3 regions of the Shigella dysenteriae genome follow, and region 1 is predicted to be linked to each of the others. Evidence: predicted binding sites of a transcription regulator. Region 1 holds the regulator's gene; each other region holds the start of a gene.
The links. Region 1 encodes LexA, which represses DNA repair genes until DNA is damaged. Its sites were predicted from a motif close to TNCTGTATGTACATACAGNA; they were not measured.

Region 1 (4,270 bases):
CTGGCGGCAAAAATGGGGTTTGCCCTGCGGCATAATGTGATTGAAGCACATGGGCTCTGTGCGGCATGCGTGGAAGTGGAAGCGTGTCGTCATCCTGAACAGTGCCAGCATGATCACTCTGTGCAGGTGAAAAAGAAACCGCGTTAAGAGGGCGTACATCCTTGTACACGTCGGGCAGGAGGGATTAATTACCAGCGATATTCATTGCGGGTTTCCCAATCCACGACCTCTTTTTCTGCCTGATCTTTCTGATAACCATAACGTTCCTGGATTTTACCGACCAGTTGATCACGTTTACCTTCAATGATCGTCATATCATCATCGGTCAGTTTGCCCCATTGCTCTTTCACTTTACCTTTAAACTGTTTCCAGTTACCGCCGGCTTCATCTTTATTCATAATCAAGACCTCATCGTTAGGTTGTGAATGAGAGTACGTTCACTTTTCTTCTGAACGTGAGATTAAGTGTAGTCAGCAATTTGGCTTAGGATTATTTATTCAGAATTTTTAACCGTCACGTTGCGGCAAACCAGGTACCATTGCGCCAGTGACGCCGCCAGATAGCCGCCAGAGAAAGCCCGCGCAACGCCAGAAAGACGGTTAACGCCAGCCACAAACCATGATTGCCCAGCCACGGCAGCGTAAGGAGCGTCAGCGCAAAACCTGCGGCGGCCACCGCCATACTGTTACGCATTTCGGCGGCACGCGTTGCGCCTATAAACATGCCGTCCAGCAGATAACACCAGACGCCAACCAACGGCAAAATCACCTGCCAGATAAGATAGCGGTCGGCCAGCTGCTGAATCTGGGTTAACGACGTCAGCAACGCAATGATGTGTTCCCCTGCCAGCAAATAGACCACCGAAAACAGCAACGCTACGATCCCCGACTGGCGGCACGCTGCCCGCCAGACATCCAGCAACTGGCTACCGTCGCGCGCACCGTACGCCTGACCGGAGTGCGCTTCAACCGCGTAGGCAAAACCGTCCAGCGCATAGGCGGTAAAGGTGAGTAGCGTCATCAGAACCGCGTTAACAGCGATAATGTCACTCCCCAGTCGCGCGCCAAGTACGGTGATCGCGCCGAAACAGAGTTGCAACAACAGCGAACGCAGCATGATATCGCGGTTAAGCGCCAGCAAGCGACGGAAGTTTCCTCGCCAGGCAGTTTTCAGCATTTCGCCGGAAATTCCGCGTAGTTTGAGGATTTTACGCACCATTAGCAGACCAATCAGCAATGTTGCATATTCCGCAATAACCGTCGCCAGCGCCGCGCCCTGCACGTTCATATGCAGCCCCATCACCAGCCAGACATCCAGCACAATGTTGAGGATATTGCCGACCACTAACAAAATTACTGGCGCACGGGCATATTGCACGCCGAGTAACCAACCGAGTAATACCAGATTCGCCAGCGACGCCGGAGCGCTTAACCAGCGGATTTCAAGAAAGCGCCGCGCCTGTTCCAGGACCGCTTCACTACCGCCAACAATATGCAGCGCCAGATCGATAATCGGCGTACGCAACAGCGCAATTAACGCCCCAGCCCCCAACGCCAACAGCAACGGTTGCACCAGCGCACGGGCTAATGCCTGAGGATTTTTGGCACCATAAGCCTGCGCAGTCAGCCCGGTGGTGCTCATGCGTAAAAACAGCAACAGCATAAAGAGAAAGCTGGTCGCCGTTGCACCAACCGCCACGCCGCCCAAATAAACCGGGCTATCAAGATGACCAATTACCGCCGTATCGACCAGTCCCAGCAACGGAACGGTGATATTGGAGAAAATCATGGGTAAGGCGAGATGCCAGAGTGCTTTATCAGATGAAGTGAGGAATGCCATGCAGACAAGCCTGATGAAGAGAGATGAAAAACAAACCGCGACGCCAGGCGGCATCGCGGTCTCAGAGATATGTTACAGCCAGTCGCCGTTGCGAATAACGCCAACCGCCAGCCCTTCAATGGTGAAGCTCTGCTGACGAAGGTCAACGACAATTGGTTTAAACTCGCTATTTTCTGGCAACAGTTCGACTTTATTGCCCTGTTTTTTCAGGCGCTTAACGGTAACTTCGTCATCAATACGTGCGACAACGACCTGACCGTTACGTACATCCTGAGTTTTATGCACTGCCAGCAAGTCGCCATCCATAATGCCGATATCTTTCATCGACATCCCGCTGACGCGCAGCAGGAAATCAGCATTCGGCTTGAACAAGGAAGGATCGACCTGATAATGACCTTCAATATGCTGTTGCGCCAGAAGCGGTTCACCGGCAGCCACACGACCTACCAGTGGCAACCCTTCTTCCTCTTCCTGCAACAGACGAATCCCGCGTGATGCGCCGGAAACAATTTCAATTACGCCTTTGCGTGCCAGCGCCTTCAGATGTTCTTCAGCCGCGTTTGGGGAACGGAACCCCAAACGCTGCGCGATTTCCGCACGCGTCGGCGGCATACCTGTCTGGCTGATGTGATCACGGATGAGATCAAACACCTCTTGTTGCCTGGCCGTTAACGCTTTCATTCCGCCCCCTGGGTGTATATACAGTTATGCTGTGAGTATATACAGCAAAAGGCGATTTTGGAACCATAAACTGCACAATAAACCAGAGATTTATCGAAATCTGGAAGGGTTATCCAAAATGCGACCATAACAGGATGCACCAGGTAATCACGGCGACGATAATCGCAATCAGCACCGCGGCGGATCCCATATCTTTAGCGCGTCCGGAAAGCTCATGGTATTCAGAGCCAATTCGGTCAACCACTGCTTCGATGGCGCTATTGAGGATTTCCACAATCATCACCAGCATCACGGAGCTGATAAGCAGCACGCGGGTAATTGCGTCCACATCCAGCCAGCAGGCGATGACCACCGCCAACAATACCGCTACGCCTTCCTGACGGAATGCCGCTTCGTTGATCCATGCAGCGCGTAAACCTTTCCAGGAATAGCCAGCAGCTTTGATTATTCGGGTGAATCCAGTGGTATTATTGGCCATTGAAAGAACCTTTTTACATTATGAGCGTCAATATCAGTGTACCGTTAAATCCGATGATTCGGGTTTGCGTAACGCCGCGCGAAACATGAGCGGATACCACAGAATTTCCCATGACTTTCTGCTATCCTTGCCGCGCATTTGCATTATTAACCAGAGGCTTTACATCGTTTATGTCCGGCTGGCCACGAATTTACTACAAATTACTGAATTTACCATTAAGCATCCTGGTAAAAAGCAAGTCTATTCCGGCAGATCCTGCCCCGGAACTGGGGCTGGATACCTCTCGTCCAATTATGTACGTTTTACCGTACAACTCGAAAGCAGACTTGCTGACGTTGCGCGCCCAGTGTCTGGCACATGACCTGCCTGACCCGTTAGAGCCGCTGGAAATCGACGGCACGCTACTGCCGCGCTATGTGTTCATTCACGGCGGGCCGCGTGTATTCACCTATTACACGCCGAAAGAAGAGTCTATTAAGCTGTTCCACGACTATCTCGATTTGCACCGTAGCAACCCAAATCTGGATGTGCAGATGGTGCCAGTATCGGTGATGTTTGGTCGCGCGCCAGGGCGTGAAAAAGGCGAAGTGAACCCGCCGCTGCGTATGCTTAACGGCGTACAGAAATTTTTCGCTGTACTGTGGCTCGGTCGCGACAGTTTTGTGCGTTTCTCGCCGTCAGTTTCGCTGCGCCGTATGGCGGATGAACACGGCACGGATAAAACTATCGCGCAGAAACTGGCGCGCGTGGCGCGTATGCACTTTGCCCGTCAACGTCTGGCTGCCGTGGGTCCACGTCTGCCTGCTCGTCAGGATCTGTTTAATAAGCTGCTCGCCTCCCGCGCCATTGCCAAAGCGGTAGAAGATGAAGCGCGCAGCAAAAAAATCTCCCATGAAAAAGCGCAGCAGAACGCGATTGCGCTGATGGAAGAGATTGCGGCGAATTTCTCTTACGAGATGATCCGCCTGACTGACCGTATTCTGGGCTTCACCTGGAACCGCCTTTACCAGGGCATCAACGTCCATAACGCCGAGCGCGTTCGCCAGCTGGCCCACGACGGTCATGAGCTGGTATATGTGCCTTGCCACCGCAGCCACATGGACTACCTGCTGCTTTCTTACGTGCTGTATCACCAGGGGCTGGTGCCGCCGCATATCGCCGCCGGGATCAACCTGAACTTCTGGCCTGCCGGGCCGATTTTCCGCCGTCTGGGGGCGTTCTTTATTCGCCGTACGTTTAAAGGCAATAAGCTCTATTCCACCGTTTTCCGTG
Region 2 (4,270 bases), 2.4 Mb from region 1:
GATTAACAGCGCCACCAGGGTTACTGGCAGGCCCATCGCAGGCAGCACAATCAGTGCGGCGAAAGTTGCACCACCACCGACACCGGCAACGCCTGCGGAGCTAACGGTAACAATACCGACCAGCGTCGCAATCCACATCGGGTCCAGCGGGTTAATGCCAACCGTAGGCGCAACCATCACCGCCAGCATTGCCGGATACAAACCGGCGCAGCCGTTCTGACCAATGGTCGCACCGAAAGAGGCGGCGAAACTGGCGATGGATTCAGGAACGCCCAGACGACGCGTTTGTGCTTCCACATTCAGTGGGATAGACGCAGCACTGGAACGGCTGGTAAAGGCAAACGTCAGCACAGGCCATACCTTACGGAAGTACTTCAGCGGACTCACGCCATTAATGCCCAGCAGAATGCCATGCACTGCAAACATAATCAGCAGACCGAGGTAGGACGCGACAACGAAACTTCCCAGTTTGATGATGTCTTGCAGGTTAGAACCTGCAACCACTTTGGTCATTAGTGCCAGAACGCCGTAAGGGGTCAACTGCATGACCAGGCGAACTAGTTTCATCACCCAGCTTTGCAGGGTATCGATAGCGGTTAAGACGCGTTCACCTTTCGGCGCATCATCCTTCAGCAGTTTCAGCGCAGCTACACCGAGGAATGCGGCAAAAATTACCACGCTGATAATTGACGTCGGATTGGCTCCGGTCAGATCGGCAAACGGGTTTTTCGGGATAAAGGACAAGACCAGCTGCGGAACGCTCAGGTCAGAGACTTTACCAACATAGTTACTTTCGATGGCGTTCAGACGTGCAGTTTCTGCACCACCCTGAACCAGACCTTCAGCCGTCAAACCAAACAGGTTGGTGACCAGCACACCGACCAGCGCCGCAATCAGCGTGGTAAACAAAAGCGTACCGATGGTCAGAAAACTGATTTTGCCTAACTGAGATGCGTTATGCAGACGGGCAACCGCGCTCAGAATAGAGGCGAAGACTAACGGCATAACGATCATTTGCAGCAGTTGAACATAGCCGTTACCAACGATGTTAAACCACTGTACAGAATCTTTAAGTACCTGGCTGTCAGAACCATAAATGGTATGCAGGGCAAGGCCAAAAACCACACCCATCACCAGACCCACCAGCACTTTTTTCGCCAGACTCCACTGTTTATGGCGGGTCTGAGCCAGCGCAAACAGCAGTACAACGAACACCACGATGTTCGCAATTAATGGAAAGTTCATCCCCGTTCTCCTGATCTTATTATTTCTATCACTGCGTAGCAGTCATAGTGTTGGCGCAAGATTAACAGAACTGTGAGCTGGCTCTTATATTCAAATGGAATTGCTTATTCCAGAAAGGTGATTTTTGCCTTTTTAGTATTCAACCTGATGCTTAATAAGCCGATGAAACTGGATCTGCAAGGTATTGATCATTTGCGATGACCAACGAACAGCGCTGTTCTCGGGTAATGAATGGGGCATCCATACCGACCAGACAAATAATGCCATGCAGATAAAACGTTCCAGTTGGTTACCCTTTTGGGGAACCAGGATAGGCAAGCGGAAACGCCAGCGGCATGGCCAGAGCAGGGGAACACCGGCGGGTGTCAGCATATCGGCAAGTATGTGGCTTAAATAACCCAGCACCATTCCTTGTAGCGCATCAGCCGGAATGAACCAGCTTTCAGGAACCTTAAGGTAAAAGGTTGCCAGCAGCGCAAATACCGCCAGCAGACTGTGGGTAAAACCACGATGCCCAAAAGCGCGGGCGATCGGTTTTGATATCCACTTTAATCGCTGCCCAAGAAACGACTTTGGGTGATCGATGTCCGGTAACAAACACGTCAGGATTGCGGAAGGGACAATATGCCACCAGTCACCCTGTGCCAGCACGGGCGTCAGCTCGGCATTTTTGGCAAATACCGCACAAGCAATAGAAAAGAGAAGGTGACCTTCCGCCGTCATGATAAAACTCACTAAACTGTCGATACGTACAGTATAGGATTTTTATACAGTGCACGGAAGTGGTGACGGTGTAACTCTTTCTCTTAAATTGACGATTAATCCGTCAGTTGAATGCAAATTCAGATAAAGAACCAGGGGCAGCGTGATCACTGCCCCTGGTCATTAACCGAGAAGGTCTTTTGCGGTGAGTTCTGTCAGCGATGAGAGTTTGACGTTTGCTAATACAAAACGTGGATCATTTTGCGCTTCTGGCGCAGGAACGACGATGGAACGCATGCGGGCTGCTTTAGAGGCGATCATGCCATTTACCGAATCCTCCAGCGCTACGCAGGTCAGTGGGTCAACGCCCAGTTTTGCTGCGCAGTCGAGATATACTTGCGGATGCGGCTTGCTGTAAGGCAGTTTTTCGGCCGAGGCGAGGGCATCGAAACTGTCGCGTAAGTCAAACATGGTCAACACTTTTTCCAGCATATGTAGTGGTGACGCGGAGGCCAGTCCCACCAATAAACCTTGTTCTTTGCATAACGCAACGGCTTCGCGCACGCCTGGTAATAATGGACGTGTCTCTTCAACCAGTGAAATGGCACGGGCAATAACCCGTTCTACTACTTCCTGACGGCTTGGCCCATTCCACGGTTGCCGGGCGTACCAAAGATCGACCACCATATCGATGCGTAAACCTAAGGTGTCCGGCAGCTCGTTACGACGGGAGATATCCACCCCCAGGCTTGCCATCACATCCAGTTCGGCTCGATCCCATAAAGGTTCTGAGTCGATAAGTAATCCATCCATATCAAAAATTGCAGCAAGAATCTGACGCGGGGTTGACATTACAACCTCTCCTTTAGAGCATTATGTGTAAGGTATTAAGCCGTGCTTATGATTAAGCGCCTATCATATCGCCTTTAAAGAATGGGCGAAAACAGATATCTACAGGTAAACTAAGTGAAACGACGCGTCTTAATCAAGGAGAACTCATGACGTATCAACAAGCTGGACGCATTGCTGTTTTGAAAAGGATTTTGGGTTGGGTGATTTTTATACCTGCATTGATCTCTACATTGATTTCTTTGCTGAAATTTATGAATACCCGACAGGAAAACCAGGAAGGCATTAATGCGGTCATGCTCGACTTTACTCATGTCATGATCGATATGATGCAGGCGAATACGCCTTTTTTGAATCTATTCTGGTATAACTCCCCGACGCCCAATTTTAATGGTGGCGTGAACGCTATGTTCTGGGTGATTTTCATCCTGATTTTTGTCGGACTGGCGTTGCAGGATTCCGGTGCCCGGATGAGTCGCCAGGCGCGCTTCTTGCGGGAAGGTGTTGAAGATCAACTCATTCTGGAAAAAGCCAAAGGGGAAGAGGGGCTAACGCGTGAACAAATTGAGTCACGTATTGTTGTTCCGCACCATACTATTTTCCTACAGTTTTTCTCACTGTATATCCTGCCGGTTATTTGTATTGCTGCAGGTTATGTGTTCTTTTCTCTGCTTGGGTTTATTTAATCAAAAGGCCGCACGGAGCGGCCATTATCCTCAACCCATATCATGCTGCTAATAATCTATCCAGTGACTGCTGAGCAATAACCAAATGCTGACCGCCAAATAATCTTGCACGATTTAACAGCGTGTAGAGTTGGTAAACCGGTTGACGTTCAAGGAAATCGGCAGGTAGCGGGGATACTGACTGATAGCCGTCATAGATTTGTGGCGGCTGTTCAGTATGCAGCGGTAACATCGCCAGGTCGCACTCTCGGTCACCCCAGTAGCAAGCCGGGTCGAAAATGTACGGGCCATCCGGACCCAGCGCACAGTTGCCGGACCATAAATCGCCGTGCAACAGAGAAGGCTGCGGTTGATGTGAGGCGAGACGCTGCTGAATATGCTCGACGATGGCGTCGATATTGCCGAAAGCGATCCCTTTCTCTGCTGCCAGTTCCAACTGCCAGCCAATCCGTTGTTCAGCAAAAAACGTTGACCAGCGACGTTGCCAGGTGTTGGGCTGTGGAGTTGTGGAGAGCGAGTTATCAAAATCGAGGCCAAATTGTGGTTGGTCACTCCATTGATGTAAACGCGCAATTTGCTGACCAAGAATAAATGCGCTATGCGCATCCAGCGGACGAGGTGGGAGATAATCCATCACCAGAAAACTGTAGTCACGGTCAGCGCCTACTGCCCAAACCTTAGGCACGGTGACGGTTTTACTACGCGACAGTAACTCCAGTTGGTCGGCTTCGGCGGTAAAACCGGGAAGCAGTTCCCTTTCATCACATTTGACGAAAAAGTCATGTCCT
Region 3 (4,270 bases), 1.4 Mb from region 1:
CTCATTGCTGGAGGCTGCCAGTTTAAGCCCGTCGCAGCTTCGCCGTTTTATCCATAACGATGTCGCTCATCTGGCGCGACTGCTTGCTTCCCCCTGTCCGGGGCAGCAACTGGTGGTGACAGAAGGCGTGTTCAGCATGGACGGCGATAGTGCGCCACTGGCGGAAATCCAGCAGGTAACGCAACAGCACAATGGCTGGTTGATGGTCGATGATGCCCACGGCACGGGCGTTATCGGGGAGCAGGGGCGCGGCACCTGCTGGTTGCAAAAGGTAAAACCAGAATTGCTGGTAGTGACTTTTGGCAAAGGATTTGGCGTCAGCGGGGCAGCGGTGCTTTGCTCCAGTACGGTGGCGGATTATCTGCTGCAATTCGCCCGCCATCTTATCTACAGCACCAGTATGCCGCCCGCTCAGGCGCAGGCATTACGTGCGTCACTGGCGGTCATTCGCAGTGATGAGGGTGATGCACGGCGCGAAAAACTGGCGGCACTCATTACGCGTTTTCGTGCCGGAGTACAGGATTTGCCGTTTACGCTTGCTGATTCATGCAGCGCCATCCAGCCATTGATCGTCGGTGATAACAGCCGTGCGTTACAACTGGCAGAAAAACTGCGCCAGCAAGGCTGCTGGGTCACGGCGATTCGCCCGCCAACCGTACCCGCTGGTACTGCGCGACTGCGCTTAACACTAACCTCCGCGCATGAAATGCAGGATATCGACCGTCTGCTGGAGGTGCTGCATGGCAACGGTTAATAAACAAGCCATTGCAGCGGCATTTGGTCGGGCAGCCGCGCACTATGAGCAACACGCAGAGTTACAGCGCCAGAGTGCTGACGTCTTACTGGCAATGCTCCCACAGCGTAAATACACCCACGTACTGGATGCGGGTTGTGGACCTGGCTGGATGAGCCGTCATTGGCGGGAACGTCACGTGCAGGTGACGGCGTTAGATCTCTCGCCGCCAATGCTTATTCAGGCACGCCAGAAGGATGCAGCAGACCATTATCTGGCGGGAGATATCGAATCCCTGCCGTTAGCGACTGCGACGTTCGATCTTGCATGGAGCAATCTCGCGGTGCAGTGGTGCGGTAATTTATCCACGGCACTCCGCGAGCTGTATCGGGTGGTGCACCCCGGAGGCGTGGTCGCGTTTACCACGCTGGTGCAGGGATCGTTACCCGAACTGCATCAGGCGTGGCAGGCGGTGGACGAGCGCCCGCATGCTAATCGCTTTTTACCGCCAGATGAAATCGAACAGTCGCTGAACGGCGTGCATTATCAACATCGTATTCAGCCCATCACACTATGGTTTGATGATGCGCTCAGTGCCATGCGTTCGCTGAAAGGCATCGGTGCCACGCATCTTCATGAAGGGCGCGACCAGCGAATATTAACGCGTTCACAGTTGCAGCGATTGCAACTGGCCTGGCCGCAACAACAGGGGCGATATCCTCTGACGTATCATCTTTTTTTGGGAGTGATTGTTCGTGAGTAAACGTTATTTTGTCACCGGAACGGATACCGAAGTGGGGAAAACTGTCGCCAGTTGTGCACTTTTACAAGCCGCAAAGGCAGCAGGCTATCGGACGGCAGGTTATAAACCGGTCGCCTCTGGCAGCGAAAAGACCCCGGAGGGTTTACGTAATAGTGACGCGCTGGCGTTACAGCGCAACAGCAGCCTGCAGCTGGATTACGCAACGGTAAATCCTTACACCTTCGCAGAACCCACCTCACCGCACATCATCAGCGCGCAAGAGGGCAGGCCGATAGAATCATCGGTAATGAGCGCCGGATTACGCGCGCTTGAACAACAGGCTGACTGGGTGTTAGTGGAAGGCGCTGGCGGCTGGTTTACGCCCCTTTCTGACACTTTCACTTTTGCGGATTGGGTAACACAGGAACAACTGCCGGTAATACTGGTGGTTGGCGTGAAACTTGGCTGTATTAATCACGCGATGTTGACGGCACAGGCGATACAACACGCCGGGCTGACTCTGGCGGGTTGGGTGGCGAACGATGTCACGCCTCCGGGAAAACGTCACGCTGAATATATGACCACGCTCACCCGCATGATTCCCGCGCCGCTGCTGGGAGAGATCCCCTGGCTTGCAGAAAATCCAGAAAATGCGGCAACCGGAAAGTACATAGACCTTGCCTTGTTGTAGCTATCCTGTATTTGGTTAAATTGCGAGCGAGATCGCGTCTTCGATTGACTGCAATTTAACCAATTAAATTCTAAAATAATCACGAAAAAAATTTTACTTCCGCATCATGCGGCGAATGTGGGAATTGCCCAGGCGGCGGGGGATAGGGGCTGCAGACAGTTATCCACTATTCCTGTGGATAACCATGTGTATTAGAGTTAGAAAACACGAGGCAAGCGAGAGAATACGCGGCTTGCACGCGAATTGGCGTTAAAGACGGCTCAAAGAAATATCTTTTATTTTTTAACTGGTTAGATAATTGCAATGGCAGTCACTGAACAGGCATCTCTTGCCATAAAACTGACATCACTCATCTTGACAAATGTTAAAAAAGCCGTTGCTTTGGGGATAACCCGGTAAGGTCCGAGTTTTATCTCGCCACAGAGTAAATTTTGCTCATGATTGACAGCGGAGTTTACGCTGTAACAGAAATATTATGGTGATGAACTGTTTTTTTATCCAGTATAATTTGTTGGCATAATTAAGTACGACGAGTAAAATTACATACCTGCCCGCCCAACTCCTTCAGGTAGCGACTCATGAGTAAACCGTTCAAACTGAATTCCGCTTTTAAACCTTCTGGCGATCAGCCAGAGGCGATTCGACGTCTCGAAGAGGGGCTGGAAGATGGCCTGGCGCACCAGACGTTACTTGGTGTGACTGGTTCCGGGAAAACCTTCACCATTGCCAATGTCATTGCTGACCTTCAGCGCCCTACCATGGTACTTGCGCCCAACAAAACGCTGGCGGCCCAGCTGTATGGCGAAATGAAAGAGTTCTTCCCGGAAAACGCGGTGGAATATTTCGTCTCCTACTACGACTACTATCAGCCAGAAGCCTATGTACCGAGTTCCGACACCTTCATTGAGAAAGATGCCTCGGTAAACGAACATATCGAACAGATGCGTTTGTCCGCCACCAAAGCGATGCTGGAGCGGCGTGATGTGGTTGTGGTCGCGTCTGTTTCCGCGATTTATGGTCTGGGCGATCCTGATTTATATCTCAAGATGATGCTCCATCTCACGGTCGGTATGATTATCGATCAGCGCGCGATTCTGCGCCGACTGGCGGAGCTGCAATACGCTCGTAATGATCAAGCATTCCAGCGTGGTACTTTCCGTGTTCGTGGCGAGGTGATTGATATCTTCCCGGCAGAATCGGATGACATTGCACTTCGCGTGGAACTGTTTGACGAGGAAGTGGAACGATTGTCGTTATTTGACCCGCTAACCGGGCAGATTGTTTCCACCATTCCACGTTTTACCATCTACCCGAAAACGCACTACGTCACACCGCGCGAGCGCATCGTACAGGCGATGGAGGAGATCAAAGAAGAGCTGGCCGCCAGACGCAAAGTGCTATTGGAAAACAACAAACTGCTGGAAGAGCAGCGGCTGACCCAGCGTACCCAGTTTGATCTGGAGATGATGAACGAGCTGGGCTACTGTTCGGGGATTGAAAACTACTCGCGCTTCCTCTCTGGTCGTGGACCGGGTGAGCCACCGCCGACGCTGTTTGATTACCTGCCTGCCGATGGGCTGCTGGTGGTCGATGAATCTCACGTCACCATTCCACAAATTGGCGGCATGTATCGCGGTGACCGGGCGCGTAAAGAGACACTGGTGGAATACGGCTTCCGCCTGCCATCAGCGCTGGATAACCGTCCGCTGAAATTTGAAGAGTTCGAAGCATTAGCGCCGCAAACCATCTATGTTTCGGCGACGCCAGGTAATTATGAGCTGGAAAAATCCGGCGGCGATGTGGTGGATCAGGTGGTGCGTCCAACCGGATTGCTTGATCCGATTATCGAAGTGCGGCCAGTGGCGACACAGGTTGATGATCTTCTTTCGGAGATTCGTCAGCGAGCGGCAATTAACGAACGCGTACTGGTCACCACACTGACCAAGCGGATGGCGGAAGATCTCACCGAATATCTCGAAGAACATGGCGAGCGCGTGCGTTATCTTCACTCGGATATCGACACCGTCGAACGTATGGAGATTATCCGCGACTTGCGTCTGGGTGAGTTCGACGTGCTGGTGGGGATCAACTTACTGCGCGAAGG

Region 2: the regulator LexA is predicted to act here: its motif matches at 1,983-2,002, upstream of HUZ68_RS12375 (metal-dependent hydrolase).
Region 3: the regulator LexA is predicted to act here: its motif matches at 2,651-2,670, upstream of uvrB (excinuclease ABC subunit UvrB).

The regions. Positions count from the first base shown of each region.
Region 1 covers NZ_CP055055.1:190,340-194,609, reverse strand. The annotation lists gene zur (zinc uptake transcriptional repressor Zur) at 1-147, shown strand, start outside; gene HUZ68_RS00900 (CsbD family protein) at 189-398, opposite strand; gene dinF (MATE family efflux transporter DinF) at 514-1,839, opposite strand; gene lexA (transcriptional repressor LexA) at 1,912-2,520, opposite strand; gene dgkA (diacylglycerol kinase) at 2,630-2,998, opposite strand; gene plsB (glycerol-3-phosphate 1-O-acyltransferase PlsB) at 3,169-4,270, shown strand, end outside.
Region 2 covers NZ_CP055055.1:2,590,182-2,594,451, reverse strand. The annotation lists gene tcyP (cystine/sulfocysteine:cation symporter) at 1-1,245, opposite strand, end outside; gene HUZ68_RS12375 (metal-dependent hydrolase) at 1,378-1,968, opposite strand; gene hxpB (hexitol phosphatase HxpB) at 2,131-2,799, opposite strand; gene HUZ68_RS12365 (YniB family protein) at 2,946-3,482, shown strand; gene HUZ68_RS12360 (fructosamine kinase family protein) at 3,523-4,270, opposite strand, start outside.
Region 3 covers NZ_CP055055.1:1,587,017-1,591,286, forward strand. The annotation lists gene bioF (8-amino-7-oxononanoate synthase) at 1-754, shown strand, start outside; gene bioC (malonyl-ACP O-methyltransferase BioC) at 741-1,496, shown strand; gene bioD (dethiobiotin synthase) at 1,489-2,166, shown strand; gene uvrB (excinuclease ABC subunit UvrB) at 2,745-4,270, shown strand, end outside.